DNA from 4 places in the Pseudoalteromonas sp. NZS127_1 genome. Region 4 is predicted to be linked to each of the others. Evidence: predicted binding sites of a transcription regulator. Region 4 holds the regulator's gene; each other region holds the start of a gene.
The links. The regulator sigma-54, encoded in region 4, starts transcription at its own class of promoters, with help from an activator protein. The targets are predictions, from matches to a motif close to GTTGGCACGNNNNTNGNNT.

Region 1 (7,880 bases), on a different contig from region 4:
ATTGCTTGCTCAGCACTGTTGGCTGCAACACATTCAATACCCGACATTTCAAGGGTATCTATTAAGGCTTCACGAAGCCCTGCGTCATCTTCGACAACTAAAATAGTGTTACTCATAATGAACCCTCTAGTTTAGATGTTGCTTTAATAGGCAGTAACAAACTAAAGCAGGCACCACCCTGCGTATTATTGGTCACATCAACACGACCTTGGTGCGCACTAGCAACCGAACTCACTACAGCAAGCCCTAAACCTGTGCCCTGACTTTTTGTAGTAAAAAATGGTTCAAAAATTTTATCGCTTTGGCTTAAATCAACACCTGGGCCATTGTCGCTCACACTGATACGAACCATATCTAAATCTTTTAAATCTCTTTGTGCGCTAATTTTTACTTTTGCGCCGCTGCCAATAACTTGAATACTATTGTGCACAAGATTTTGAATAGCACTGGCCAATGCCGTTTTATTACCGACTATTTGTATATCTGGCTCTGGTAAGCTTACATCCAGCTCACTTTCATTAAGTGCGACCATCGCATCAGCGCCCGCTTTAACTTCTGTTAAAAGCTGCTGCATTGAAACTTGCTCAACAACTTGCTGATCGCCACTTTTAGCAAATAACAGCATGTCGTTTACTTGAGTTTCTAAATCTTTTAAACGCGACATTAACTTTGTTTGAAAGTTATCGCGAGATGCTTCGGGTAAGCGCTTTGATCCTAAATTAGCGGCGTAAAGCATAGCGGCTGAGAGCGGTGTACGGACTTGATGCGCCAGTGACGCAACCATTTTACCCAGCGCGCTTAATCGCTGCATATGTGCAACACGTTTTTGTAAACGGCGAGTTTCGGTTAAATCCGTCATTAAAATAAGTTGCCCAGGCTCTGGTGCTAAAGCGGTAATATCAAGCTTTATTAGGCGCCCGTCTTTTAAAGACACTTCGTGACCATCGTCTTGATGCGGCCTAAAAGAGCGCTGAATAACATTAAACCAGCGTTCGCCTTCAAGTGGCTCGCCAAGCATATCAATCGCTATTTGATTCGCTTTTGCAATCAACCCTTTGCCATCAAGTACAACCACGCCTGCTGGCATGGTATCAACCAAATGCGAAAGCCAACTTGCTTGCTTGCGCAGATCGCTTAATTCACCAATGTACTCCTCTTGAAGTAAACATGGGTTATACTGATTTGCAGAAAAAAACTGTGGTTTTAGCACGCTAGCAAGGGCCATAATCAAATCTCGAATTGATGTAGATATATGTCTAAATGCACGATTTATACCAAAATTTATTTACATACTTATCATTAAGTTACATCAATAATTTGAGCGACATAAAAATGACGCACACAAAAAGGAATAATAATGAGTGAGCAAATAAAGTGCCGTTGCCCGTGGCTCGACACTACTAAACCCGACTACGTTATTTACCATGATGAAGAATGGGGCGTCCCTCTTTATGATGATTCAAAGCTGTTTGAATTTATCACGCTTGAATCCGCGCAAGCCGGCTTAAGCTGGTACACAATTTTAAAAAAACGCAGCGGTTATAAAAAAGCATTTGCTAATTTTGATGTACAAAAAGTGGCACAATTCACACAAGATGACGTTGAGAGACTAATGCTTGATGAGGGTATTGTGCGCAACCGATTAAAAATTGCGGCAACCGTCAACAATGCAAAGCGCTTTATAGAAATACAAAAAGAATTTGGTAGCTTTAGTCACTACCAATGGCAGTTTGTGGGTAATAAGCCGATTATAAGTAATTTAAATAACGTTGAGGACTACCCAGCAATTACAGAGGCATCAACTGCATTTGCTAAAGATTTAAAAAAACGGGGTTTTAAGTTTTTAGGACCAACCACGGTTTACGCTCATATGCAGGCCTGCGGTATGGTTAACGATCACAGTAATGATTGTTTTAGAAAAGAAGAAATTATTAAGGCTTTTAGTGGGTAAGTGATTTATAACCATAAAAGTGATTTGTTCACAAAGAGGTTAAGAGACGCTGCGCTTTAGAGAAGTGACGCGTAAGTTGACTATGGTTTCTCATTTACCTTCGTTTTTCTCTTTGTGAAATAACGTTTTATTTAAATGATTAAAAGTCTTGTTTTTCACGCGAGCAAGTCTAGCGTCTACAACAAAAATAAAAACCGTGTAGGTGCGAATTTACTTCGTGCTCTTGCTAATATTTTTAAGTAAAGTGCGGTATAAAACCGCACCTACAAAACGAGGGGTTCTTTATCTACTGTGTTTGGCCAATTTATAACTAAACACTGACAGCTGCTTTTAAACCTTAATCTCTTGAAAGATTATACTTTTTCATTTTCTCAACGAGTGTTGTTCTGCGTACACCTAGTATCTCTGCAGCGCGAGCTACAACGTAATCATAGCGCTCTAACGCTTGGGTTATTAAGCTAATTTCAAGTTCGGCTAAATAATCTTTAAGTTCAATACCACCATCTGGCAATAGCCCACTACCCGTTTGGCTAAACTCAGCGTCTGGCTCACTTTCGTAATCGCTAAAACCGGTGCTAAATATATCGTTAAAAGCATCTTTTTCCATTAACTCTTCAGGGTATTCTGGCTCGTAGGCTTCAACTTCAATGTAACGATACTTGTTAGGCAAGTCGGGAATATCAACCACTTTTTCAGGGAACATAATAACCATGCGCTCCACCAAATTAGCAAGCTCACGAATATTACCAGGCCAAGCATGTTCTTTTAAGCTCTCAACTGCGCGCTCTGTAAACTTAGCGGTAGAACCTGTTTGGTCGTTAACACGGCGCATTAACTCTTTTAAAAGCAGCGGAATATCATCAGCACGCTCACTCAGCGATGGGTTTTCGATAGGAAATACATTTAAGCGGTAATATAAATCTTCCCTAAAACTGCCCTCTTCAATCATTGTTTCAAGATTACGATGCGTAGCTGCAATAACGCGTACATCAGCCTGAATCGCCTTTGTACCACCAACTCGTTCATAACTTCGTTCTTGCAATACTCGAAGTAACTTAACTTGCATTTGCAGTGGCATATCGCCTATTTCATCTAAAAATAACGTGCCGCCTTGAGCAAGTTCAAAGCGCCCTTTACGAGCCGATATAGCACCCGTAAATGCGCCTTTTTCGTGGCCAAATAGTTCGCTTTCGAGCAGTTCTGCCGGAATAGCACCACAATTAACAGGCACAAACGGTCCATTAATGCGCTTTGATAGCAGGTGAACATTACGGGCAACCACTTCTTTACCTGTGCCCGACTCACCTAAAATAAGCACGTTTGCATCGGTTTTAGCCACTTGTTCAATTAAAAAGCGAACATCTTTAACCGCATCGGTTTCACCAACAAGGCCATCAAACGTTTTGTGTGGTTTACTGTGCTTATGCTCATTTGGCAACATTCGCTGATACTGCTGGCAATCGTGGAGTAACTGAGTTGTCACTTCGTGATTAAATGGCTCGCAAATAAGCCCCACCACATTAGCGATACTTAATAGTGGTTTTAGCGTTTCGCCAATTAATAAAAAGGGTAGAGTTGGATAGCGTTTAATTAAGCTTTCGTGGTCAAGTGATTGCAACGCTCCTAAAATAATCATGCATTCTTGCTGCTGATATTTTTTGCATTCTTGTTCAAAGCAGTCTTCGCTTAATAGTTGAACTGCTTCACCAATAAAGCCAAGTGAAGCATTTAATCCTATTGCGCGGTTGTTATTATTATCTAAAATCAAGATCATATTTAGCGAGCCGTACTTTCACTAATTTGTATAATTAGTTAAATTGTAAGCCAGTTCAGCATGGATGCAAGTGATAGCGGCAGTTTTTTGACATAAACGCCAAAAAACAGACGGGTTAGTTAAGTCAATCATACTTAATAGTTAATCATTAAGTATGAGTTGTAGTTTTAACTTAGTTATTACTTAGCCATTACCTAGCTATTACTTAACTGTAACTTAGCCCTAAAAATTAATTTACTCGGCAATAAAAATGCTATTGTTAGTAAATAAACTCAATTATAAATTTAAGTTGAAGTTACAAATGCCGATATATAGATAAGTGAAAATGCTTGGCATTAATATTGCTTTGTTCTTATAAAAGTATAAAAGCTTAATTAATTTTTTGTATTAGCTTTCACATAATTTTATCGTTTTAAATTTTAGGATTTTCCCATGGCTCATGTCTCAGTAAAAAAATACAGTCAAGTTCGTGCTAGCAGCATTGCCGAAATGGCACCTTACGAACAAATAAACCTTATATTCAGTAATATTATTGGTCGTTTAGCTGCAACAAAGGGCTTTATTGAGCGCAAAGAAATAGCAAAAAAAGGTGAAAATATTTCAGCATGTATTTTGTTATTTGGTGCACTGCAAGATGCACTTAATTTAGAAGTAGAACAAGACCCTAGTATTTCTAACAATTTATTGGCACTTTACGATTACTGCCAACGTCGCTTAACGCAAGCTAACCTACATAACGATATTGAAGCAATTACTGAAGTATCAAGTATAGTTAAAGAAATTAAAGAAGGTTGGGATAATATCCCACTAGATCAACGCAACCCTGCGGTTTAATTTTAATTATGGATTCGCAAACACCAATAAGCCATGCTGAGCAGATACAAGCATTACTTAGTAACATTGAAGTGTTGGTAAATGATAATAATGCAGACGAAGCTCAGCCTCTTTTAGACACTTTAAATACTAAACTAAAGCAATGGTGCGAAAGCAGCGACGGCCCAAGTGCAGAGCAATTAGAATTAATTCAGCTTCGTATCAACACTATTTTAGTAACAGCGAATGGTGCAAAAAACGAATCTTCTAAAGCTATTATTAAACATAAAAAGTCAGGAAAGGCGATAAAAGCTTATAAAGCCATCTAGTGAATAGGTTTAATAAACTACCTTTATTCAAACTAAATACATGGCTATATCTTACTATTTGAATCAAAGAGCAATACACAAAAAAAACCGCTAAGTTTAAACTTAGCGGTTTTTTATTAAATCTATAATATTCTTACTCAGCTATTAATTTGATTGCCTAACTACGCCTGGCATGTTCTCTAATTGAGCTTGGACATAGCTGCTGGTGTTATTAAGGCTCGCCACCAATAAATCCATCGCATTATATTGAGAATATAAACGAGCTGATAACGACTCCATTTTACTTGTTAAACTTTCTCTTTGATCATCTAAATCATCTAACTGATTTGTTTTACTATCAATTCTGTTTTGGATAATACCGTCAGAATCTGTATAAAAACTAACTAAATCATCAAACGACTGTGCAAAGCCATCATCATTACTACCAACAAAAAATTGCTGTACTAAACTAACATCGGATTTAATTTGATCATTCAATGTGTCACTATCCAAGCTAAGCACACCATACCGGTCAGTTGTTACTCCTAATTGTGAAAGTGATAACGAACTCCCTCCTACATTTACTGAATCTGTTATTGTATCTCGCAGTTTAGACATTACACCACGTAATAATGAGTCCCCAGCCATTACGCCAACGCCATCTTCACCTGACGCACCTAAGGTGTTACTAAGCTCTAACAACTCGTTGTAACTACTGATAAAACTATTTAAACCTGTTTTAATATTATTATTGTTCTCAGTAACTGATATGTCGCTTATGTCGTCATCGATGTCATGCAGTTTCTTAACATTAATGTCAACACCATCAATAACATTGCTAAACTCATTAGTATTACTTGATACAGTCAACGCACCATCAATTGTTATCTGTGCATTTTGTGCAGCGTTAACTTGCGTTAGGTTAGTTGTATGATTAACAGGGTCTGCGTCTGATACATCATAAGCTAATCGAGATAATCCGCCAGTATCAGTATTATTACCGTCATCGTCTTGTACGGAAATTGTAATTGCGTTGTCTTCACCGGTTTCTTTACTTGTAAGTACTAAATGCTGACCTGTATCACTCGTGACTATAGTGGCCACAACTGAATCATTACTATCATTGCCAGTAAAAGGGCCGTTATTAATTTGGTCTCGTAAATCTTCTAACGTGTTTGTAGCCGATAAAACCGTAGAAAAACTATTTGTGCCAGAGCCTATCGTGATTACACCCGCACCTATAGCCTCGTCTGCAGCAAACGCAGGGGAAGATAACTTATGAGCTTGTGCTAATGCGTCTACTTTTACGTTATAGCTTCCAGGCTGCGCATTTTCATCTGCGCTAATAGAGATAAAGTCATCAGTACCTGATGTACTACGCTGCTGGTATTTATCACTATCCCCCAAAGCTTCCATTGAGGTTTGCACTTTTTCGAGCGCTGACTTAAGTGCGCCAACAGCTGAAATATCTGTTGTTAAATTAGCTTCTTTAGTATTTAAACGAGCTTCAGCAGGTGCTTGTTCAGCATTAACTAATGCATCAACAATATCTGATACGGCTAAACCTGAGCCTAAGCCATTAAACGAAATAGACATACTTCACCTCTTAAATACTCAAAAATAAACTAACTTATTATTAGTGATTGGAACTACTCACTAAACCGTTTGATCAATCAAAATACCTGCCGATTCAGATAATTTAGAAACTAAACTTAACACTTCCTCAGAAGGATATTGTTTAATGACTTCACCACTGTTTTTATCAAGAACTTTAATTACATCGCGGCCTGAATCTTCATCAACTTTAAATTGTAAACTTCGGTTCATTTCGCCCATAAAGTCCTGCAATTGTTGCGCCATCTCTTCTAACTGTTCACGCTCTAAAGGCTGCTTTTCCGTAGGGTTTATATCGTATTGGTTTTTCTGTAATTGCTGTTGATTTTGTTTATCCACTTGATTTACATCATCAACAGCTCGTTCGGTTAAAGAGTGAACAACCGGTCCTACCTGCTTGTCATTTCCAGCGGTTAGATTAGATAACGTTGTAACCTCTGCATTTGAAGTAATTGTATTCATAACAGATTCCTATGTGTACTTAATTAAACCAACAATAGCTTAATTTTAGCCCTTGAACCATAAAAGGAGGTAGCTAAAGCCACCTCCTTTTATTGTAAAGCTAATACTGACTTTATGTACTAGCTAACCATTAAGCTAACGCTTGACCTATTAACCTAATAAGCTAAGTGCTGTTTGTGGCAACTGATTCGCTTGCGACAAAATTGATGTACCTGCTTGTTGCAATATTTGGTTTTTCGTCATCTCTGCAGTTTCTGTTGCAAAGTCAGTGTCTTGAATTCGGCTACGTGATGCAGATACGTTCTCAGAAATATTTGCTAAGTTACTTATTGTGTGGTCAAAACGATTTTGAACCGCACCTAAGCTCGCTCGTTGTGAGTCGATGTTTGCAATCGCGTTATCAATAATTGCTAGCGCATCTTGCGAGCCCTTTTGGCTTGTAATATCAACGTCAGAAACATCATTTAGCTTACTTGTTACATCAGTTGTACCGGCGGCTAAAGACGCATCGCTTGCTTTAGCACTAAATGTTTCTGAAGAATTCAACTGAACAGCACCTGACACTCTAGTTGCACCAGCTGCTGTATTTAATGTTACGGCTGTACCAGCGGTCCCATCATAACCTTCTGGAGTAACATCAAGTTCAACTGTTGGCGTACCAGCGCTGTCGGTTAAACCTGCAAATGTAATATCTGCGCCGTTATTATTTGATACAGAAAGAGCACCATTTTCAATTGTTGCTGTAACACCATGATCATCAGTAGCACTGTTAATGGCCTCTGCTAATGCTTGCTCATCACCAGCTTTAGTACCAGTACCAACAAATGATAGCTTTTCGCCATTAAGTTCAAAACTTACAGATTCATCTTCAGCAGCTAGCGCAGAAAGAGATAAGCCAGCTTCAGTTCTTGCTTGAGCTGTAACACCTGTCGAGCTCGTTACACTGTTAATCGCGGCA
Region 2 (7,880 bases), on a different contig from region 4:
CTAATTGCCGGTGTAACTAAAGACTTAACAGGCAAAGTAAAAGCCGGTGAGTTAGTTAACCACATGGCAGGTCAAGTAGGTGGTAAAGGTGGCGGTCGTCCAGATATGGCACAAGCAGGTGGTAGTGAACCACAAAACCTTGCTGCTGCACTAGATAGCGTTACAGCTTGGTTAACTGAGCGTACTTAAGCCTAAGTGGCGCTTATTGTTCAAAAATTCGGTGGCACTTCGGTTGGCTCAATAGAGCGAATTGAAGCGGTCGCCGACCTTGTTGTTAAAACCAGACAACAAGGGCATCAAGTGGTTGTGGTTCTCTCTGCTATGTCGGGAGAAACCAACCGCTTAATTAACCTCGCCAAACAAATTGATACTCGCCCGAGTAGCCGTGAACTAGATGTACTTATTAGCACCGGAGAGCAGGTTTCTGTATCACTGCTTGCTATGGCTATTATCAAACGTGGTCATTCAGCTGTAAGCTTATTAGCCGATCAAGTCAATATTCTAACCGACAATATGTTTGGTAAAGCCCGTATTGAAGACGTTGCCGCTACACGTTTAAAGCATGAGCTTGAGCATAACCGCATTGCTATTATTGCTGGCTTTCAGGGGCGTGACGTTGAGGGCAATATTACAACGCTTGGACGCGGCGGCACCGATACATCGGCTGTAGAAATAGCAGCGGCTATAAAAGCCGACGAATGCCAGATCTATACAGACGTTGATGGCGTATATACTACAGATCCTCGTGTTGAACCTAACGCGCGCAGAATGAGCCAAGTTACTTTTGCCGAAATGCTAGAACTGGCAAGTTTAGGCGCAAAAGTTTTGCATATTCGCTCGGTAGAAGCTGCAGGTAGACACAATGTGCCACTTAGGGTGCTTTCTAGTTTTAATCCTGATGAAGGCACATTAATAAGTTTTGAGGAGAACGATATGCCAAGCAAGGTGGTATCGGGGATTGCGTTTAATTGTGACGAATGTTTAATTAAAGTAGATGGTGTGCCAAGCGGTACGCAATATCTTTCAAAAATATTGAAACTTTTTGCTGATAATGGCATCGAAATAGATATGATTAATCAAGTTAATCATATCTTTGAAAAAATAGACTATGCTTTTACTGTGCACTCGAATGATTATCTGCAAGCACTTGAATTATTGAGCGAAGATCAAGCTCAACTCAGTGCTCAAAATATAAGCGGATTACCAACAGTAGCTAAAGTTTCTGCTGTTGGAATGGGTATGAAATCGCATTCTGGTGTAGCAAGTTTATTTTTTGATGCATTAGCGCAGGAAAATATTAATGTAGTTTTAGTCTCGACTTCTGAGATTAAAATTTCAGTTTTAATAGATGAAAAGTACCTAGAGTTGGCAGTTCGTGCATTACACAAAGCATTTTTAACAGAAAATGGATAGATTGAGAGTTTTTACTTACTTTTCAGTCTAATTTTCATTAGTATGTTTAAGCGGAATCTTATAATTTTTATTGGAACATGGGAGCAAGAGAATGCTAATACTAACTCGTAGAGTAGGTGAAACCCTAATGATTGGTGACGAAGTAACAGTTACTGTTCTAGGTGTTAAAGGAAATCAAGTTCGAATCGGTGTTAATGCACCAAAAGACGTATCAGTGCATCGTGAAGAGATTTACATGCGCATACAAGCTGAAAAGTCGAACCCTAATCCGGGCAATGCTTAATCAACACGTATACGTAGTTGAGTAATTAGCTCAACTAGACTAAAAGCCACTCACTGAGTGGCTTTTTTGTTTATAAAAGCGAGTATTTCAGGGGTTAGTATTTGTTTTGAAATGTACTGCATTCCGCTTTTATTTTTAATAATAATACCTTGCTGAGTATCTATTACTTCGCTTATGTTTTGCCAAGTTAGCTCAAAACTTTTGTAATGATTAGCCGACTTAATGCCTTCTTCATCAAAGGTAAGTGTTACCTCAGAGCCTGACGCTCTGCTGAGCATTTGTCTGGTTACCCACCAAGGTCTGCGATAGTAAAAAGCGACGCACTCTAGTACACCTAGCATGATCATAAACGATCCTAAGTAATGATCGTTTAAAACATAAATGCCAAATAAACCAAGCGCAACGAGGAGTACAAGTAAAAAGTACTTAGGTTTGGCGCGCTTACTGTACGGGAGTGACTCATCAAAGCACTCGTAAAAGTAAGGTTTATCTAGTGTGTAGGTTGTTGTAAATGCCATATTGCCTTGCTTTAAATATCGTTTTTTTTATTTTAACAAGCTAGCCGCTAAATGAGCAGCTTTATAGTCAGTGATTTTATTACAGACACAAAAAAACGGCCCTAAGGCCGTTTTTTAGCGATACAAGAAGAATTAACAGTTAGTTTCTTCAGCGTTTACGCCTTCTTTAACATTTTCACATGCATCTTCTACTTTGTTTTGCACGTCAGTTACTGCTTCGTCAATACGTTCGCCTGCGTCTTCTGCATGATTGTCTTCACAACCCATGATAAAGAAACTTGCGAATAGACCGATTAGTGCTGCTTTTACAGTTGTTGAATTCATAATGTAATTCCTTGTAAGTGTTAATTAAATTTTAGTGTTTGTTAGTTGAATGCTTTATCTACCTGGGTGATTTACCACGTAGTGCACCTGAAACTAATGAGATCACTAAAAGTACTAAAAATATAAAAAATATAATTTTTGCTATACCAGCTGCGGCACCTGCGATGCCACCAAAACCTAACACTGCAGCGATTAAAGCAATAACTAAAAATGTAATTGTCCAGCGTAACATTGTTTTCTCCTTGGTTATCAAATTTGCTCACAATAACTAATGCCAGTTATATGCCAAAGTTTATTTTTGTTTTATATCAAGTGGTTATGGTTTTTAACTGTGTTTTTAGTTATTAGTTAGTTAGTAATTTTTACGCTTTGTTATGTAAGTTATTCACACTGTTACAAGTTACCGGTAAATATTCACTAAAAATAATCTTTTTGGTAAGACCAATTAACAATTGGTGTGTGTTTTTGTACTTATTATAAAATTTGGCGGTTATTTTTATTAAGTTGAATAGTTAATTAACAACTTCCATATAACTATTAGCTATAGTCGTTATTTTCTGTATGTATTGTAGGGCGCATGATTGCTGGGTTATGGCATGTAAATTTGTTGAGTGTTATGTTGTTTATAGTTTAATTGGTTTTACCAATTTACAAGATGTAGACAAAGCGACTAGTTTTGTTATTATCCAGTGAATAAATATTTAATTAAATCGATTTTTTATTTTCGATATGGGTTTCAAGGGGGAGAAAAATGGATATAGGTGCTCTACTCACAACGGCTGGTAGCTTAATGCTAACTGGTATGGTTGGGGTGTTTGTATTTCTGTCGATATTAATTGGTGCAGTAACGCTTATGTCTAATTTGGTGACGCGCTATAGCGAACCAGAGGCATCACCAGCTAAATCACCGTCTTTTAAATCTCAAGGTGTGCCTAATGAGCACATCGCTGCTATTAGTGCTGCCATTGCTCAGTACAAATCAAATAATAAATAAGGGGCACACACATGGCTAAATTAAAATTAACAGAATTGGTATTACGCGATGCGCACCAATCATTGCTCGCAACACGTATGCGCCTAGACGATATGCTACCTATTGCTAGCAAGCTAGATGATGCAGGTTATTGGTCTATTGAATCGTGGGGCGGTGCTACATTTGATTCGTGTATTCGTTATTTAGGCGAAGATCCTTGGGAGCGTATTCGCGCGCTTAAAAAAGCGATGCCTAATACTAAACAGCAAATGCTATTACGCGGTCAAAACCTATTAGGCTACCGCCATTACGCTGATGATGTAGTTGAAAAGTTTGTAGAACGCGCACATAAAAATGGCGTTGACGTATTTCGTATTTTCGATGCAATGAACGATGTACGTAACCTAGAAACAGCGATTAAAGCGGCTATAAAAGTAGGCGCACATGCTCAAGGTACTATTTCGTACACGGTAAGTCCTGTTCATACGCTTGATATGTGGCTGACTCTTGCTAAGCAATTAGAAGATTTAGGCTGTCACTCAATTTGTATTAAAGATATGGCGGGTTTATTAAAGCCGTACGATGCTGAAAAACTAATTAAAGCACTTAAGGAAACCGTGTCGGTTCCTATTGCTATGCAGTGCCACGCTACAACTGGTTTAAGTACTGCGACTTATCAAAAAGCGATTGATGCAGGCATTGATATGCTTGATACCGCTATTTCATCTATGAGTATGACTTACGGACACACAGCAACTGAAACTATTGTATCGATAGTTGAAGGAACTGAGCGCGATACTGACCTTGATTTAAATCATCTAGAAGAAATTGCTGCTTACTTTAGAGATGTACGTAAAAAATATGCGGCATTTGAAGGTAGCTTAAAAGGGGTTGATGGTCGTATTTTACTAGCTCAAGTACCTGGTGGCATGCTTACAAACATGGAAAACCAACTTAAAGAGCAAGGCGCGGCAGATAAGCTTAATGAAGTTTTGCTTGAGATCCCACGGGTACGTGAAGATCTTGGTTTTTTACCTTTAGTAACACCCACGTCGCAAATTGTAGGCACTCAAGCAGTACTTAACGTGCTAACCGGTGAGCGTTATAAAACAATTACTAAAGAAACTGCTGGCGTATTAAAAGGTGAATATGGCTTAACACCAGCACCAATGAATAAAGAGCTACAAGAGCGTGTGCTTGATGGAGCAGAGGTTATTACTTGTCGCCCTGCAGATAACATTGCACCAGAGCTTGCAACGCTTGAAGCTGAATTATTAAAAGAAGCACAAGAGCAAGGTTTAACACTTGCTGATGAGCAAATTGATGACGTACTAACTTATGCATTATTTCCGCAGGTTGGTTTGAAATTTATTAAAAATCGTAATAACCCTGATGCATTTGAGCCTATTCCTACCGTTGAAGATAAGAGCAATAAGGCAGCACCAAAATCAGGATCAAATAATAACAGCGTTAAAGCTGAGCAATACAGCGTAAAAGTAGATGGTAAAGTTTACGACGTAGTAGTGGCGCAAGGTGGTGAGCTAAAAGAAGTAACATTAAAAGACTCTGAGCACATTCCTCAGTCTGCTTCAGTTGCATCAGGTGAAACACTTAACGCACCTTTAGCCGGTAATATTTTTAAGATTAAGGTAAAAGCTGGGCAAGTTGTTAACGAAGGTGATGTAGTGATTATTATGGAAGCCATGAAAATGGAAACCGAAATACGCGCAATGCATACCGGAACTATTGCCGAAGTGTTGGTTGGTGAAGGCGATGCCGTAACTACCGGCGACGCTATGATTGCATTAGCTTAGGAGCAAATAGAGGATGGACGGTATTTTAAACCTCTGGAATGCGACCGGCATTGCTAACTTTACAATCCCATCGTTAATTATGATTGCGGTAGGGTGTTTATTACTGTTTTTAGCGATAGCTAAAGGCTTTGAACCACTATTATTATTACCAATTGGTTTTGGTGCAATTTTAACAAATGTACCAGTGGCAGGTTTGTCAGACTCAGGTGGGCTTTTGTATTACGTTTATTACGTGGGTATTGATACGGGGATTTTTCCGTTATTAATATTTATGGGAGTAGGGGCGCTGACCGACTTTAGCGCGCTTATTGCAAACCCACGTATGTTGTTATTAGGTGCGGCTGCACAGTTTGGTATTTTTGCTACACTGTTTGGCGCAATATTACTTAACTATGTGCCAGGCTTTGAGTTTACTCTACAGGACGCATCGGCTATTGCAATTATTGGTGGTGCAGATGGGCCAACAGCAATATTTTTAGCGTCAAAACTGGCTCCTGATTTACTTGGTGCAATAGCGGTAGCAGCATACTCATATATGGCATTAGTACCAATTATTCAACCGCCAATTATGCGTGCGTTAACAACCCCAGAAGAACGTAAAATTAAGATGCCAGAGCTTCGCAAAGTATCTAAAAAGGAAAAGATTATTTTCCCTCTTATGGTGCTTAGTTTAACGGCTATGTTTTTACCGGCTGCTATACCGCTTGTAGGTATGTTTTGTTTAGGTAACTTAATGCGAGAGTCGGGTGTTGTTGATAGATTAAGTAACAGTGCTCAAAACGAAATCATCAATGTTACAACTATATTTTTAGGTTTAGCTGTAGGTTCAAAGCTTGCTGCAGATAAGTTTTTAACTGTTGAGACGATTGGTATTTTAGTGCTTGGCGCACTGGCTTTTGCAATTGGTACTGCATCTGGCGTATTTATGGCAAAAGGACTTAACCGCATATCTAAAACACCTATAAACCCATTAATTGGGGCAGCAGGTGTATCGGCTGTGCCAATGGCGGCACGAGTAGTTAATAAAGTGGGCCTTGAAAGCAACCCACATAACTTTTTACTTATGCATGCTATGGGACCCAACGTAGCGGGTGTACTTGGTAGTGCAGTTGCTGCGGGTATTTTATTAGCACTTGTTGGCTAATAATTAACGTGGTAGTTAATAAATGATTTAGCGCAGTTTACTGCGCTTTTTTTTGTTCTTAATTTGTTCACCGCTAAATGGTTTCTTGTTCAGCGCTTTTTGTTTACAGTAACAGCTCTTCAAAATTTTAAGGATAGTTATCATGCTTCACACACCTTTAGCAAAGCACTTACCTCATGTTAGTAAACTTGTATTCGGATGCATGGGTCTGGGAGGCGGTTGGAATAAAGACGCAATCACTGATGCACATGTTAAGCAAACTCATGAATGCATAGATAACGCTATTGAAGGTGGCATTAACTTTTTTGACCATGCTGATATTTATACTTTTGGTAAAGCGGAGCAGGTTTTTGGTAAAGCATTAAGCGAGCGACCAGAGCTTAGAGAGCACATGTATATTCAATCTAAGTGTGGGATTCGTTTTGAAGATGACTTAGGGCCAAAGCGCTATGATTTTTCATCAAAGTGGATTGAGCAATCAGTTGAAGCATCCTTGAAGCGATTAAATACAGACTATTTAGACGTACTTATGCTACATCGTCCTGATCCACTCATGGAAGCTAACGAAATTGCTCGCATATTTAGTTGCTTAAAAGAAAGCGGTAAAGTGCGCAATTTTGCAGTATCGAATATGCAGCAACATCAAATGAATTTTTTACAGCATGCACTTGATATGCCGATTGTGGCTAATCAAATTGAGGCTAGTTTACAAAAACATCAGTTTGTTGATGAAGGTGTATATGCCGGTAACAGTGACGGTAAGGATCTTAATTTTACGCCCGGTAGTATTGAGTACTGTCGCCATTTTGAAATTCAAATTCAAAGCTGGGGCAGTTTATGCCAAGGATTATACAGCGGCAGTGATTTATCAAACGCATCGCAGGCTGATATAAACACCAGTCTTTTAGTTAATAAGCTGGCTGCACTTTATGATACGTCTGCTGAGGCTATAGTCATTGCATGGTTACTGCGCCATCCCGCATCTATTCAGCCGATTATTGGAACAACTAATGCCAAGCGTATTAAAGCCTCTTGTGATGCTGTAAACGTACAGCTAACTCGTGAGCATTGGTATGCACTTTATGTAAGCGCTAAAGGCCATGAGCTACCATAAGAAGGGCATTGATATGAATATATTCGTTATTTTAATTGGTTTGTTTGTCGCGCTAGCGATACTTATTCCATTGCTTGAAAAATATCAAAGTAAAATAGGGCTCAACGGTGCAACCAAATACAGCAAATATATTTGGCCATTAGTGATGGTGTCTTTAGTTATTCAGCTCATTTATGTATTAATGTACTAATGGTTTTTAGCGTACACAAAAAAGCCTTTGCAGGTTTAACCTGCAAAGGCTTTTTTAATGTTTATTAATAAACTTTATTTAAGTGCTAACTGTAGCTCGCGATTGCG
Region 3 (7,880 bases), on a different contig from region 4:
CGCATACCGCGATTACGACACATTAAATGGTGTAAGTATTTACAATGGTTTAAGTGGCGGTGTTGGCTCTGAAGACGCATCGGGTGGTTCGCAAGGTTTTGGTGGCTCGTCTCCTGCATCATCGGTTGATGAATCGCGTGATGTAATTTCATTTTACGTAGATGCAGAAGCTTATGTAATTGAAGATGTGATTTTATCGGGTGCACTTCGCTACGATAACTACAAAGGCTTTGGCGACACAGTAAACTTTAAACTTGCTGGTAACTGGTCTGTAACCGACGATATTTCATTACGCGGTGCATTAAGCTCAGGTTTTAGAGCGCCTTCAATGCAGCAGCTTTACTTCAACAATGTAAGTACGCAATTTGTTGTTGGTGCTAATGGTAACTTAGTGGCAGAAGAGGTTGGGACATTTAGAAACGATTCAACACTTGCGCAAAGCTTAGGTATTCCAAAGCTTAAAGAAGAAAAATCACAAAACCGTAGTTTAGGTATTGTTTATAACGTTACCGATAATATTAACGTAACCGTTGATTACTACTCAATTGATATTGACGACCGTATTGTAATTAGTGACCGCTTAGGTAAAGGTTTATCTACAAGCCTTGATGCTGCATTAAATAGTGCGGGGGCAGGCGTAGGTCAGTTTTTCTTAAATGGTGCAGATACAGAAACTCGCGGTGTTGATTTTGTAGCAACGTGGAACACTGAAGGTTTAGGCGGCACGCTTGATTTTACACTTGCAGCTAACTTTACTAAAACAGATGTTGTATCGTTATTTTCGCCTGCTGGCTCAAGCCTTGAGACAGTAAATGTAGACGATATATTTTCAGCTGAAGACATCTCTATTATTGAAGAGTGGCAACCAGAGGATCGTATTAACTTAAGTGCACTTTATCAACGTGATGATTGGACAGTTAACCTGTCACTTAATCGCTTTGGTGAGTACACAGTAGAAGATGGTGGTCGTCAAACGTATGGTGCAGAGATTTTAACTGACGTTAAAGTTAACTACTTCGTTACTGAAGATTTGTCGGTAAACATTGGTGCAAACAACTTGTTTGACGTTTACCCAGATAAAAACGAAATAGGTAACTCTCGCTCAGGTACTATTGTGGATGCTAGTGGCAACACAGTAATAAGTAGCTCAGGTGTGTTTGACTACTCACGTCGTTCGGCACCATTTGGATTTAACGGTGCTTACTACTACGTAGGCGCAGAATACCGTTTTTAATTAATAACACTCCCTTTCGTTATTTAACTCAAAGGGCCGTAAGGTCCTTTTTTTGGTTTCGTAACTTACTAATTTAGAAATGAATTACTTTTTTACTAATGATTTATGACTTTCTATAGTTGACATCAAGCACTAAAGGGTTAGAATTTCACTTGTTCTGATTGTTTTTTAAACATGTTGAATAAGTTTATTAACATTAATTTCGGCAAATTCACTGAAAGGTGAAGACGCAAAGTCTCCGGTCTAAGGGCTCAGCCTATGATAGCGGGATCGCCTCATACATATATATTGTGTGCAGTAAAGCGTCATGCCATCTCACTTGGAGATCGTATGAGTATGATGAAGATCAAATTAATACTTACCCTTTTACTAATATTTTCGTTTAGTATTAAAACTGTTTTAGCTGATACCGCTATAAAGTTTAACGGCGTCAATAGCTTTGCTAGCTTTGATGTTTGGCAACCCACCGGTCCATTCAAAATTGTAGTGTGGCTAGGGGAAACACCCAATGACCCTTCCAAGAAAACCTATTTACTTTCTAACTCAAATACAAAAGAGTTTTTACTATTTAATCAGTCAAGTATACAAATGAAATTTGGAGACAAATACCCCGGCGTCTGGAATAAGTTAAACTTTTATCAAACACGTTTTTTAGAAGTTACAGTAAAAAATGGAGAGTTAATTGCTTCAGACGGATTAAAAAGTGTTTCAGTTAAAAAAGACTTTATTGTTCCTACTGACGTATCATTTAATTGGTTATTTAGGAGGTCAAATAAATTTTCTGACGGAGCTCTTCAGGGACTAGGCTTAATAGACCTGAATAACATTGAAAATAGCCGTAATTTTGGAATAAGTGACAGAGGAGAGCCACAACTTATTTCCGCAAACCAGAACTCATTCTTTGAATTACATAACATTACATCTGCTGATTTAATAAGCGGTTTAGACGTTCCTAATCCTAAAGTTTCTGATGTAGATAATGTTTCAAGTTTAGCTGAACTGATATTTGCAGAGTATCCGGGCAATCCAATGATTAATAATGAGTCTAATACTGGCAATGAATATGCTTGGAATGGGTATTATTGGTTACGTACTTATCTGCATTTCTATAATGTAACCAATAAGCTCAAGTATTTAGATATGGCTATTGAATTAGCTAACAAAATGCTTAGTGATACGGATTTGGTGAGAAGTACAAATGGATTTTCTGAAACAAATAGCTATAAGCGGGCACCTAAATTATTTTTAAATGAAAGAGATGAAATTGCCCCTGGCTGGAAAAGATCACTCTCTGATTCGAGTATAACTGTTTTGACGGATGGTATGATTTTAAACGGTGTTATGCGTATAGTTGATATAATAAAAACTCAAAAATTATCTGATTATTATAACTTTGCGGACATTTCTATATTAGCCGCCCAAAAGATAGTAGATAGCCATGACAGCTCGTATAGCATTAGTAAAAACTCTTCGATTAAAGGAAGTTTTTATTACGTTAATCTTTATAACGATAACTATGGTGACTCTGGTTTATATAGTAATCCTTTAGCTCATAATCATAACCTGACAATGGCAACAGCGATGCTGTATCTAGATAAATGGAGTGATAGACCTGATTTCTATAAATCTAAAATAATGGGTATTATAGATTTTTTTACTGAAAATCTAGAATACCAAGATGATGGCGCGTGTACGTGGAATTATAATTGGGATCGTCGTGGTCCATCATACGAGAAATATGAAGATATTAATCATGGACATATTGATGTTGGCTTATTTATTGTAGCTGATGAAGAGGGGTATTTTAACAACTTGGATATTATGAATTGCTTAGCTAAAACAGCCGTTGAACGCATTGCCATTGGTCCAGGGCCTATTCCACAATTTGTAACCGGAGAAGGTATTAGCAGTAAAGGTGAACAAATTGCATTCTCATATGATTGGCGTGAATTATCTAAGTTTGAACCTTCAATCATAAATCGTTCAAATAATATTATGAGGCATGCAGTGAGTAACATCACCTGGTTCAGGCAATATGCAGCTTTAGCTGTGACCTTAGAGGATTAATTTAAATATGGCTTAGTTGAAATAACTAAGCCATTTTATACTTAATTTTTTTGCATGCGGCTCATTTCTGCATGGCAGCTTTGCATCGTTAATAATGTTTTAGCCAGAGCAGCTTCGCAATCAGCCGGTTGTGGTTTATCCATAGCGGCTTTAATTTCTACAAGCGTTTTATCTTCTACTTCTTCAAGCTCTTTTACATACGTGCTGTCGTTATGTGAGGTGAATGTAGTAAGTAAGGCTGTGTATGCACGACGTGCTTCAACTGCGAAAGATGAACCATCTTCGCGTTCGCCTTTTTCATTAATTGCATATGGCTGCAAACGCTCAACACTCACTTTTCGGGCATCTATCATACGCTGAAAAAGTGCGCCGATAGCAGGGTCTTCAACTTTTTCCTGTGCTTTTTGATAAAAGTCGATGCCGCTGTTCATAACTTGAATGATGTCAGTAATATGATTTACTTCTGATCCTTGATGGGTGTTCATAATGACCTCTTTTATTAAATGAATGTATAGTTCAATTTAATAAAAGCAATGTACGTTCCACGTTTTTATTTTTATGTAGTCATTTGATTTTATTGGTTTAATTTCATTTCAGAAAGGGGCTAAGTTAATGAGGAAAGTATTAACCTAGCAATTTTTACATTATATTGTGTAATAAAGTTATTTTAGCTCTTCAGCTACTTCAGCGACTTTTTGGCGTAACCAGATGTGGCTCGCATCGCGATGTAACAGTGGGCTCCAAATCATATCAAGCTCAAAAGGAGGAATTGGAAACGGTGGCTCTAAAATTTTAAGCCCCGGATCATCTAAGTATATATTTGCGGCTTTTGAAGGAAGGGTCGCAATCAAATTTTTCTCTTTAGCTAAATGAATCGCTACATGGTAGTTACGCGTAAAAGTGGCAATGTTGCGATGTTTACCAAAGTGGGCAAGTGCTTCGTCAACCCAACCAAGTTTTTGCACATCTTTAGGGTCCATGCCCACGCCTACACCAAAACCTGTTTTACTCACCCATATATGGCGCGCTTTTAAGTAGCTGTCGAGGCTAAAGTTTTCAATAATAGGGTTGTCGGCCTTAACTAAGCAGCAAAAACTGTCTTTCCAAATACGTTTATGATGAAAAGACTGAGGTAAGTTTTCAAAGCGGTTGATTGCCATATCTACTTTGCCGTTTTCTACGTCATGAAAGGTTACATCACTTGGTGTGAGTATATCTAAAGTAGTATCGGGGGCTTCTTCGTGTAGTTTACTTAAGAGCTTTGGCGCTAACGTACTTGCAGCGTAATCACTGGCCATTATTCTAAATACACGTTTACTCTGGCTTGCCTCAAATTCTCTATTGGGTGCTAGGGTTTCTTCAAGCGTCATTAATATGCCACGAATAACGGGTTGTAACTCTAAAGCGCGCTCTGTCGGGACCATACCATCGCTGGTACGAACTAAAATAGGGTCGTTAAATAAGTTACGAAGACGTTTAAGGCCATTACTCATTGCGGGCTGCGTAATACTCAATTGATTAGCAGCGCGTGTTACATTGCATTCTCGAAGCAATGTATCGAGATAAACGAGTAAATTTAAATCTATTTTACTTATATTCATTGTGTGTCCTTTGCGTCTACCAGTGATGGATAAACCGCTGTGCTGTCGGGTATGGGTAAATATGACTTACCTGCCCATTTTTTATATTTTGTTGCGCCTGCTTCCAAAAGCTAACATCTATAAGCTCTGGATGAGTGCTGAGGAAAAACTTTTTATACATAGGATTAGGCATTACAAATGTACATAACTGCTCTGGGAATACATCTTGTGGTGCAACAGAGTAACTTTGTTCATCCATTAAATAATCGTCGTAGCTCTTTGCTTTTGGTAATGCTCTAAAGTTCATATCTGTTAGGTATTGAACTTCATCGTAATCGTAAAAAATAATACGTTTGTGCTTACTTACACCAAAGTTTTTTAAGAGCATATCGCCAGGAAATATATTAACGGCAATCATTTCTTTTAGAGCTTGCCCGTATTCTTCAATCGCGTCTGCGGCACTTTCTTCATCAGCATTTTCTAAAAATAAATTGAGTGGTGTCATGCGCCGTTCAATATATAAATGCTTGATGATCAACCATTCGCCTTCAATTACCATTGATGAGCCAATTGTTTTATGTAATTGCGCAAGTAAATTACTATCAAAACGTGCCAAAGGAAATACGACGTTAGAATACTCTATGGTATCGGCCATTCTGCCAACGCGATCATGGTTTTTTACTAGTTGATAACGCTTTAATACGGTATCACGGCCGAAGGGCTTACTTTCACCAAATTTGTCTTTTATTACTTTAAAAACATAACCAAATGAGGGAAGGGTAAATACCATCATCACCATACCGGGAGTACCCGGTGCAATTGTAAACTCATCATTAGAGTGAGATAAGTGATTTAAAAACTCTCGATAAAACTCAGTTTTACCCTGCTTATGAAAACCCACTGCGTTATAGAGCTCAGCAAGTGTTTTGTTTGGCATAAGCTGATTCAAAAACCGGACAAGTGCTGAAGGCGCATGAGTCTCTACCATAAAGTAGGCGCGGGCAAAGCCAAAAATGACACGCATTTGAGACGATTTAGTTAAAAGTGCATCTAAATATAATCCGTTATCTTCATCGTGTAATACGGCGATTATAAAAGGCTGAACACCACTTTTTGAAACAACACGTCCTACTATATAAGCTGCTTTATTACGGTAAAAAGGTGTGTGCAAAATATCAAAGCGCATTTGCCAAGGTTGATGATGTGTATCGGGGGCTTGTTTATAAAAAGCTTTAACAAGAAGGCGAATATCACGCTCTAAATTTACAAATGGGGCTTTAAAATCAAAATGATTAATAATGCGCTTTATTGTTGGCTTTAGGCCATCAACTACTGGAAAATATGTCCTATATTCTGCTTCTACAGGTATTGAAGGAGCATCTTTTAAGGTTGCTTCTACAAATATAAAGTCATTATGAAAATAGCGCCTATGGTACAGCCGGCAAAATACAGAATTATAAAAGGTTTCGGCGAGTTCTGCTTGAGGGTGGAAACATAAAAAGTGCTGATATATCTTTTTAACTTCGAGCCATAGGCTTTCATCTAATTGCTCTGTTGGGGTTTCTTTTTTTAGCGCTTGTGTGGTTTCGTTAACACGATCATCATAATAGCTGATACGCAAACGGCTGATATCATTAATTGCTTGCCAATCTTTTTTTGCAAAGGCGAGAGGGGCTTTGGCCGTTGTTTTTTGAAATAGCTGATAGTGCCTTTTAAAACCCGTTAAAATTAATTCAGCAATATGGCGAGGCTGCATTTGCACTCCTTAATAGTCCCTAGAGCTTATACTCTATTGTGTTAAGGGTATGTTATTTTAAGTTTAAAACCAAGATAAATATTACTTGCTAATTAACAGTGATTTATTGGTATTGAGCTATCTTTTTTTCGAGAATTTTAATTTGTTTAGTAATAACCAATACATCTTTTTTGTACTCTTTATTAATTATTTTTAGTTTTTTAGTAATGTCTTTGGTAATACGCTTTTTATCTTCAACGGCTAGAATATGATTTAATCGTTCTTGTTGTTTATATTCGGTACGCTGCTTATTACGATCAAGTATTGTTAGTTTATGGTTATTACTGCGAAGCTCTGCCTGTAAGCCAGATAGAAGCCTTTCACGTTCAAGCTCATTCAGTTGTTTAGTGTAGTCAACCTTAGGACCAGAATACTGATTACCCGTCGTGTTAACTTTATAAGTCGTTGCTTCGTCGTCACACGGCAGTTGAGAGAAGATTGTGCCTTTTTCTGTTACACATTTGTAGTAAGTGGTATCGCTAAAGCTAAAAAAACTGATAAGTAAAAAGCTAGAATGGAGAATATAACGAGAAGTTTTAAACATACGTGTCATCCTTGGTTTTTATATCTAACAACAATATAAAACTATAACCTAGCTTGGTGGTATATCAAGCTAGGTTAGGATAACTGTTATTGGGTAAAGGTTTTGAGCTTTTTAATACTCTGTACTAAAAATGGTATATCTAAACCTTGTTCAATAGAAAAACCTTCAGCGGCAGAGATGTTTTTAAAGTTACCATCTGAATCTATTAAGGTAATCCTATCTTTTTTATAGGCTATAACGACACCCTGAGAGTAGTTAACGCCCATATCATCTTTTTTCTTGTATAAATTAACGCCCAGCATTGTTTGCTTAGCAATGGCTTTACAATTTAAATATTGGCCAACACTTGTTGCAATTAAATCGCTAGGTTGAATAAGTCCATCTACTTTAGAAATACGTTTGTCGGAGCTATATAAAGTTGATGTTGTTACTACTTCTTGCTTGTTATTGGCAAGACTAAAAGCAAAAACCTGTGTTTTATCATCTCGTACAACGGCGTTATCGCTACTTTTAATAACTCTAATTGCGCTAGAACTATGTGCTTGATCATTTATAAAACTAAGTTCTTCCACGCCGGTTACTTCAATGCTGCGGCGCTGACTTTGCCATGCGGGAAGAGTTTGATCTCTTAAAATTGCTGCTTTATAAAAAGCTGGCAAA
Region 4 (7,880 bases):
GCAGTTAGTTTTTTCTTAAAACGTTGATGATAACCACAAACGTAATTTTAGTGACCATAACGGCTGAATGCCTGTTAGCCCTTGCGTCATTTTATTATCTTTTAAGATTATATAAGATGGCGTGACTTGCCCTTGCCAATCGGCAAATATCTCACCGTGTTGATCGTTGACAGTGGTAAAACTGTAGCCATGATCATTTAGATACTCATGTAGTTTTTGATCCGAGCCTGATTTTATTGCGATACTCACGACAGGGTAGTTATTCTCGTTTGCGAGTTCGTTTATGGCAGGGGAGGTAATACTACAAATAGGGCACCAAGTTCCCCAAAAATAGACAAGTGTTGGTTTATCTTGGCTCATTGCTGACAAATCAATGTTTTGCCCTTTATAATCTATTAATTGTAATTGAGGATTTGCTGGCATAACAGGTTGTCGCCACCAATTGACAGCGTTATAAATTACGAAAAATATGAAACCATATATCAACACACTTTTTAATATTGATAGGCCTTTTTGTTTTGGCGTTTTTTTAGGTGTGTCTTTTTTATTTTTGGTACCCGTTGTCATAGTTGCAGCTTTACCCTAAGTGTTTTTTACTTTAGTTATTTGCAAAAGTTTCTAACTTAAACCAGCAACCAAGTAGCAGTACCTAAAAAGGCGAATATACCCACAATATCTGTCACCGTGGTTAGCACCACACTCCCTGCAAGTGCTGGGTCTATATTCATTCTTTTAAGAATAATAGGGATACTCGCACCAGCAACACCTGCCACCACTAAGTTCATAAACATAGCGAAGGCGAGTACGCCACCAAGCATAAAGTCCCACTGCCATAGGGCAATAACACCTGCTATTAACAACGACCACAAAACACCGTTTAACGCGCCAATAGCAAGCTCTTTCATCATCAAGAAACGTTGGTTTGTTTGATTTATATGACCTACCGCAATACCACGAATAACAAGCGTTAATGATTGGCTACCTGCAACACCGCCCATAGAAGGGACAATACCGTTAAGTACAGCTAAAATAGGTAAAACATCTAAAGTGCCTTCAAAAAAGCTAGCTACAAAAGCAGCTGCAAGTGCAGTTAGTAAGTTGACACCTAACCAAACTGAGCGTTTTTTAGAGCTTTTTAGTACTGGCGCAAAGGTATCTTCTTCATCATCAAGGCCGGCTAAGCCCAATAAACTATGCTCAGCATCTTCGCGGATTACGTCAACGATGTCATCGATAGTGACACGGCCAAGGAGCTGATCGTTATCATCGACTACGGGGGCCGATATCCAATTATGACGTTCAAATAATTGCGCGACTTCACTTTCATCCATTGAGATTGGAATGGATTCACAATCTTCATCCATTAAATCGCGAACAATCTTTTCTGGCGGGTTAGTTAATAATGTACTCAGCGATAAAGCGCCTATAAAGCAGTTATGCTTATCAACAACGTACAAGTCATCGGTACCTTCTGGTAACTCGCCACGTAGCCTAATATACCTAAGTACAACATCAAGCGTAACGTCAGGGCGAATGGTCACCGTATCGGTGTTCATTAGCGCGCCAGCAGAACGCTCTTGATACGAAAGTGCTTGTGTTGCACGTTCACGGTCTTGAATGTCCATCGCGCTAACAACGTCTTTATAAACGGTGTCCGGCAGACTACGTAATACTTCACCTAAGTCATCGTGGCCCATATCTTCTGTTGCGGCTGCAATGTGCTTAGGTTCCATTTGGGCAATAATGCCTAAACGAACATCTTCTGATAGTTCTTCAAGAACATCGCCTTGCACATCAGGATCAACCAACTGCCAAAGGAGTCGGCGAATTTTATGCGGTGATGATTCTAATAATAATGCGGTATCACAAGGAGCTGTTTTTGCGAGCATGCGCCTAACTTGAACAAATTGACCACTATTGAGTGACTTAGTCACCTGTTTTAGTTGCTGTAGTGGGTAATCTTGTTCAAAAGCTTCAGGCATTGGCGTCCTTTATAAATTTTTATATTATTTTATGGGGAGAGGTGAGTTAACTGGCGTCACTAACCGTATTTATTTTATATATCTGTTTTAGTTGGGGCATTAGTAATGCGAGCATTATTTTTATAACTGTTTATTCTTGTTCATTAAAACGTTGTGCTATTAATTCTCCAACAGCATGTAAAGCTTGCTCAGAATCGGGGCCTTTGCATACAACTTTTACTTCTTTGCCTTGGCTACTTTCAAGTAACATTAGTGCAAGTACGCTATCGCCTGCGGCTTCTTTGTCATCTTGAAATAATGTAATTGTCGCATCAAACTGCACTGCCAATTGGGCAAGCACGGTGGCTGCTCTGGCGTGCAATCCTAATTTGTTTTTTATTAAAAAAGTGTCTTCACAATGCATAACTTACTCTACTTAAGCTGAACAGGTGATTATTCAGCTATATTATTTTTCTTGTTCGCGATGGCGAATTTTCACATTGGGATGTGTCATTGCAAAACTTTCACCGATAGTTTGCGCTAAATATACAGAGCGGTGTTGCCCGCCTGTACACCCAATGGCAATGGTTAAATAACTGCGGTTATTTCGCTCTAAGTGCGGTAACCACGTTTGTACAAATGTTTGAATTTGCCATGTGAATTTTTGCACTATGCTGTGATTGGCCAAATAATCTTTAACAGGTTGATCTAACCCATTTAAAGGTTTTAATTCAGGTTCCCAATGTGGATTGGGTAAAAAGCGTGCATCAAATACGTAATCTGCTTCTTTTGGTATACCGTATTTAAAACCAAACGATTCAAACGTGACAATCAGTTGCTTATCTTTTTTACCTAAAATCTTTTCACGAATAGATTCAGCAAGTTGATGAACGCTTAAATCAGTTGTATCTATCATAAAGTCGGCGCGGGTGATTAATACATCAAGTAATTCTTTTTCTTTTTTGATGGCTAAATCAAGAGGCAACGAGTCAATTGATAGTGGGTGTAATCTACGAGTTTCAGAAAAACGTTTGATCAATGTTTGATCGTCGCTATCTAAATAAAATAACGTAGGTTTTGCAAAGCCAGGCAAGTATTCAAGAATATCGTTAAATTCATCTTGTTGTTTAGGGATGTTACGCACATCAATGCTAACAGCAATTTTATCATAGCTATCAGACACACTGCGAACTAATGAAGGAAGCAAGTTAACTGGAATATTATCTACGCAATAATAACCTAAATCTTCTACAACGCGTAAAGCAACCGACTTTCCAGAACCAGAACGGCCGCTTATGATAATTAACTCCATTTAACACCCTTTATAAAACTATGATTGATTGACAATAACTTGGTAAAGCTCAGTATCTGATTTTGCACTGCGTAACTGTTTACAAAAATCTTTGTTGTTTAGTTTATCAGCAATGGTTGCTAGAGTCTTTAAGTGCTGCTGGTTATCGCCATCTGGTACGATGAGTGCGACGAAAATATCAACAGGGCGATTATCGATCGCATCAAAATTTATTGGAGTTTCGCTAACGAGTACTAAAGCCAAAGGCTCTTCTGCACCGCTCATTCTTCCATGAGGAATGGCAATGCCACGCCCTATACCTGTACTACCCAATTTTTCTCTGCTCATTAAAGCATTAAGAATATCTTGTTGCGGTAAATACGGAAGTTTGTCGTGAGCAAGTTCGCTAATGAACTCTAAAATTCTTTTTTTGCTATTAAAAAGGACCGCAGCTTTGCTGCAGTCCTGGCATATAAGTGAGCTTAATTTCATCATATTAGTGTCGAGCAAGCTTCTCTTTGTGTTTAATTACTTGTCGATCGAGCTTGTCGATCAACGAGTCAATGGCGGCATACATATCTTGATGTTCTGTAGAGGCAAATAGCTCAGCACCGCTTACGTGTATGGTGGCTTCTGCTTTTTGATTTAATTTTTCTACATCGAGAATGACATGAACATTATTAATATGATCAGAGTGTCTTTCTAGCTTCGCAAATTTGGTATTAATATAGTCTCTTAGTGAATCGGTTAATTCTACGTGACGACCAGTTAAGTTTAGTTGCATAAGCATTACCCTCTTTTTTTTGCGTCTTAAATCAAACTTTTACGCTGATTTGACGGTGGAATAGCCAGAGATTCGCGGTATTTTGCGATTGTACGTCTCGCTACTTTAATTCCTTGCTCAGCCAATATATCCGCTATTTTGCTATCACTCAATGGTTTTGCTGAGTTTTCTGCTGCGATTAATTTTCGGATAAGCGCACGGATTGCTGTAGATGAACATTCACCACCGTTTTCGGTGCTTACATGGCTTGAGAAAAAATATTTAAGCTCAAATATACCACGGGGTGTGTGCATATACTTTTGGGTTGTTACGCGCGAAATTGTTGATTCGTGCATTTCTACCATTTCAGCAACATCATTTAAAACCATTGGTTTCATGGCTTCAGGACCGTGTTCAAAAAAGCCTTGTTGTTGCTTAACAATACAATTTGTCACTTTTAATAGCGTGTCGTTTCTACTTTCTAAGCTTTTAATAAACCATTTAGCTTCTTGTAAATGCGAGCGAATAAACTGGCTGTCACCACTGGATTTTACAGTGCGAGACATTGCCGCGTATTGGCTATTAACACGAATTTTAGGCATGCTGTCTGGGTTTAACTCAACAACCCAGCGGCCTTTAATTTTTTTAACTGACACATCAGGAATAACATACTCAGATTCTTCTCTTACAATAGTATCTGCAGGTTTAGGGCTAAGAGTATGTATTAATGTCATTACTTCCTTAAGCTCTTCTTCTTTGAGCTTAGTTTTCTTCATTAATGTACGATAGTCACGAGCAGCTAATAAATCAATATGCTCGGTTAAAATCATTTTTGTTTCATTAATGTAAGGTGTTTCTTTATCAAACTGGTTAAGCTGAATACACAAACACTCTTGTAAACTACGTGCAGCAATACCAACAGGATCAAACAGTTGGATGCGTTTTAATACAGCTTCAATTTCATCAAGTTCGACTTCGTTATCATCTTCGTTTTCTTGATTAAAGCTTTCTAAAATCTCTTCGCAGCTTAGTGTTAAAATACCTGAATCATCGACGGCTTCTACAATAGCAATAGCAATAGCTTCGTCTGTAGGGCTAAATGGCGTTAGTTGTAACTGCCACATTAAATACTCATGGAGCGTTTCAGTAGAGGCGCCTTGGTATATTGATTCGTCTTCAGGCATCGGACCCGATGATGCTGCTGGGGCGGCACTCATGTACTCATCCCAACTAACATCCATAGCCATGTCGTCACTTAGCGTGTCTTTTGCAAGTGCTTCACCACTATCTTGTTCGTATTCGCTTGGAGCATCATCGGCAGATGCGCTAACAGTTATGTCATCTGTATCTGCTTTTTGCTCGTTTTTACCTGCAGCGTCTTCTGAATAGTCTGCTTCTTCAACCTCTAATAGCGGGTTGCTGTCGAGAGCTTCTTGTATTTCTTGCTGGAGATCCAATGTACTGAGTTGCAACAAACGAATAGCTTGTTGCAGCTGTGGAGTCATTGTAAGTTGCTGGCCCATGCGCAGCTGTAGTGATTGCCTCATGTATCTCTAACAATCCTTTTATGTTGTTATAATTAATACTAGCAGATGCTTAAAGACATGGCGTAAATGTTACAGCCTAAATTGCTCGCCTAAGTAAACATCGCGTACTGTTTTATCATTTAATACGTGTTCTGGAGTACCTGATGCAATCAGCTCCCCATGAGAAACAATGTAGGCTTTTTCACAAACATCAAGGGTTTCTCTTACGTTATGATCGGTAATTAATACACCAATCCCACGATTTTTAAGATGTTCTATTATTTTCTTTATGTCTAATACCGAAATCGGGTCAACACCTGCAAATGGTTCATCCAGTAATATAAATTTAGGATCTGCTGCCAGCGCACGTGCTATTTCAACACGACGACGTTCGCCACCCGACAATGCCATACCTTGGCTATCACGAATGTGTTGTATGCTAAATTCATCTAATAATTTATCGAGAGTGTCTTCTCTAGCTTGTTTATTTAACTCTTTGCGCGTTTCTAAAATGGCCATTAAGTTTTGATAAACAGTCAGCTTTCTGAATATTGAAGACTCTTGCGGTAAGTAGCCAATGCCTAATCTAGCACGACTATGCATAGGTAAAAGAGTAATATCGTTATCGTCTATCGATATTTTACCTTTGTCGCTAGGTACAAGTCCTACTATCATATAAAACGTGGTAGTTTTACCTGCGCCGTTAGGGCCAAGTAAGCCAACAATACTGCCAGCTTTGACTTCAAGGCCGACGTTTTTTACAACTTCACGGCCTTTATAGCTCTTTGCTAATAGCTCTGCTTTTAATGTGCTCATGGTTGACCTTTGTCGCTTTTTTTACTTTTTTTAGTCTCGATTGGTACTAAAATTGTGTGAACGCGGTCAGTTGAGTTTTCATCTTTTTCGGCACTGATTAGCTGCTGCTCTATATCGTAGGTAATGCTTTTAGCATTTATTTTTTGTCCCGCTTGCGATACTTGTGCATTACCAACAAGCGTTAAAAAACGCTTAGATACATCATAACGTACTTCGTCAGCACTGGCGCTCATAGTCGTGCCATCTGATTGCTTTTCTTCAAAGTGCGCAGGGCTACCTGTAGCAATTAATAATTGTTTATTATCGCCAAGTTCATCGCGTTTATGTACTTCTAAGCGGTCGGCTGTGATACGGCGGTTACCGTGAATAATTTCAACGTTTTTCTCAAAAATCCCGACATTAGCTTTTAATTGACCTTCTTGCTTATCGGCGCTTATTGAAATTTGATTTGCAGCCGGTTGCGTGTTTTGCTCTGCAGCACTACTATTAAACGCTAGTATAAGTGTAGGAATAATAAGTGATTTTAATATTTTATTGGTCATAATATATGGTTCGCGTATGGTTAATTAGTTTTATCACTTCGGTTTTTAAGTCGGCTTCTAGGCCTTTACCAGTGATTTTTAAATTGGGTCCAGTGATGATAACGGGTTGCTCCGAACGCATTGTTAATAGCTTTATATCTACCTGAATATTATCAGCATTGATTTTGTCTATCATGGCGTTATCGGTTAAGTTTTTGGCAACCACATTGCCTTCTAAAATTAATTGTTTGTCTTCGTATAATGTTGCTTCGTCTGCATTTATTTGCCACGTTTGCTTTTCGTTATATAAAGTAAAAATAGGTTTTTCAAAAAACGTAAAACCTAATTGTTGATATAGCTCCATTTTAGCCGCAGTGACTTTGTGGCTAATTTTACCTTGTTCGTCATAGGCTGTTTGTTTGAGTTCTATGGCTATGTAATCAGGCTTGGCAATAACTTCAGGCTCAGTCTGAGGCACAATATTTGTTTGTGTAAAATAAGGGTACCAAAGCCAAACCATACAGCTAATGAATAAAACGCTTAATATTATGCGCGCTGCATTCATGAACTAGTGCCTTGTGTAGTCAATGCTTTACCATTTTCAAGCATAAGTAAGTCGGTGAGCTCTCTTACTGCACCAAAGCCGCCAGGCATTTGCGTTACATAGTGTGATAAACGTTTAATAAGTGGATGGGCATCATTTACTGCAACAGCAAAGCCGACTAATTCCATAACGGGCATGTCAGGACCATCATCACCGATATAAGCAATTTGTTCATCGCTAAGGTTGAGTTTGTCTTTTAGCTCTTGATAGGCAATGAGCTTATTTTCTTGGCCTTGATAAATATGCTGTACGGTTAAGCTGCTCATACGTTGTTGCACTATTTGTGAATGACGACCAGTAATTACAGCCACTTCAAAGCCACTGTTTATAAGCGCTTTAATGCCAAAACCATCTTTTGTATTAAATGCTTTTAGCTCTTCACCTTGATTACCAAGGTA

Region 1: fliS (flagellar export chaperone FliS) is a predicted target of sigma-54. The motif match lies at 4,054-4,072, and genes of this name have one in related genera.
Region 2: I6F50_RS18090 (DUF1328 domain-containing protein) is a predicted target of sigma-54. The motif match lies at 2,810-2,828, and genes of this name have one in related genera.
Region 3: I6F50_RS05940 (PA2169 family four-helix-bundle protein) is a predicted target of sigma-54. The motif match lies at 3,830-3,848, and genes of this name have one in related genera.

The regions. Positions count from the first base shown of each region.
Region 1 is NZ_JADYXO010000002.1:142,192-150,071, forward strand. Features, by position in the region: gene I6F50_RS03750 (sigma-54 dependent transcriptional regulator) at 1-116, opposite strand, end outside; gene I6F50_RS03755 (PAS domain-containing sensor histidine kinase) at 113-1,225, opposite strand; gene I6F50_RS03760 (DNA-3-methyladenine glycosylase I) at 1,358-1,951, shown strand; gene I6F50_RS03765 (sigma-54-dependent Fis family transcriptional regulator) at 2,289-3,725, opposite strand; gene fliS (flagellar export chaperone FliS) at 4,158-4,559, shown strand; gene I6F50_RS03775 (hypothetical protein) at 4,568-4,867, shown strand; gene fliD (flagellar filament capping protein FliD) at 5,012-6,442, opposite strand; gene I6F50_RS03785 (flagellar protein FlaG) at 6,503-6,922, opposite strand; gene I6F50_RS20425 (flagellin) at 7,073-7,880, opposite strand, start outside.
Region 2 is NZ_JADYXO010000027.1:18,972-26,851, reverse strand. Features, by position in the region: gene alaS (alanine--tRNA ligase) at 1-189, shown strand, start outside; gene I6F50_RS18110 (aspartate kinase) at 196-1,413, shown strand; gene csrA (carbon storage regulator CsrA) at 1,505-1,696, shown strand; gene I6F50_RS18100 (YcxB family protein) at 1,747-2,214, opposite strand; gene I6F50_RS18095 (hypothetical protein) at 2,347-2,538, opposite strand; gene I6F50_RS18090 (DUF1328 domain-containing protein) at 2,597-2,770, opposite strand; gene I6F50_RS18085 (OadG family protein) at 3,290-3,532, shown strand; gene oadA (sodium-extruding oxaloacetate decarboxylase subunit alpha) at 3,544-5,325, shown strand; gene I6F50_RS18075 (sodium ion-translocating decarboxylase subunit beta) at 5,339-6,469, shown strand; gene I6F50_RS18070 (aldo/keto reductase family oxidoreductase) at 6,612-7,583, shown strand; gene I6F50_RS18065 (hypothetical protein) at 7,597-7,773, shown strand; gene I6F50_RS18060 (peptidoglycan DD-metalloendopeptidase family protein) at 7,848-7,880, opposite strand, start outside.
Region 3 is NZ_JADYXO010000004.1:92,772-100,651, reverse strand. Features, by position in the region: gene I6F50_RS05950 (TonB-dependent siderophore receptor) at 1-1,234, shown strand, start outside; cyclic di-GMP riboswitch class I at 1,429-1,512, shown strand; gene I6F50_RS05945 (hypothetical protein) at 1,565-3,301, shown strand; gene I6F50_RS05940 (PA2169 family four-helix-bundle protein) at 3,343-3,786, opposite strand; gene I6F50_RS05935 (LysR family transcriptional regulator) at 3,964-4,902, opposite strand; gene aceK (bifunctional isocitrate dehydrogenase kinase/phosphatase) at 4,919-6,637, opposite strand; gene I6F50_RS05925 (DUF4124 domain-containing protein) at 6,741-7,220, opposite strand; gene I6F50_RS05920 (DUF3413 domain-containing protein) at 7,307-7,880, opposite strand, start outside.
Region 4 is NZ_JADYXO010000003.1:330-8,209, forward strand. Features, by position in the region: gene I6F50_RS04335 (protein disulfide oxidoreductase) at 16-567, opposite strand; gene mgtE (magnesium transporter) at 624-1,982, opposite strand; gene I6F50_RS04345 (HPr family phosphocarrier protein) at 2,113-2,385, opposite strand; gene rapZ (RNase adapter RapZ) at 2,428-3,273, opposite strand; gene ptsN (PTS IIA-like nitrogen regulatory protein PtsN) at 3,292-3,744, opposite strand; gene hpf (ribosome hibernation promoting factor) at 3,749-4,036, opposite strand; gene I6F50_RS04365 (RNA polymerase factor sigma-54) at 4,063-5,562, opposite strand; gene lptB (LPS export ABC transporter ATP-binding protein) at 5,632-6,357, opposite strand; gene lptA (lipopolysaccharide transport periplasmic protein LptA) at 6,354-6,899, opposite strand; gene lptC (LPS export ABC transporter periplasmic protein LptC) at 6,889-7,443, opposite strand; gene kdsC (3-deoxy-manno-octulosonate-8-phosphatase KdsC) at 7,440-7,880, opposite strand, start outside.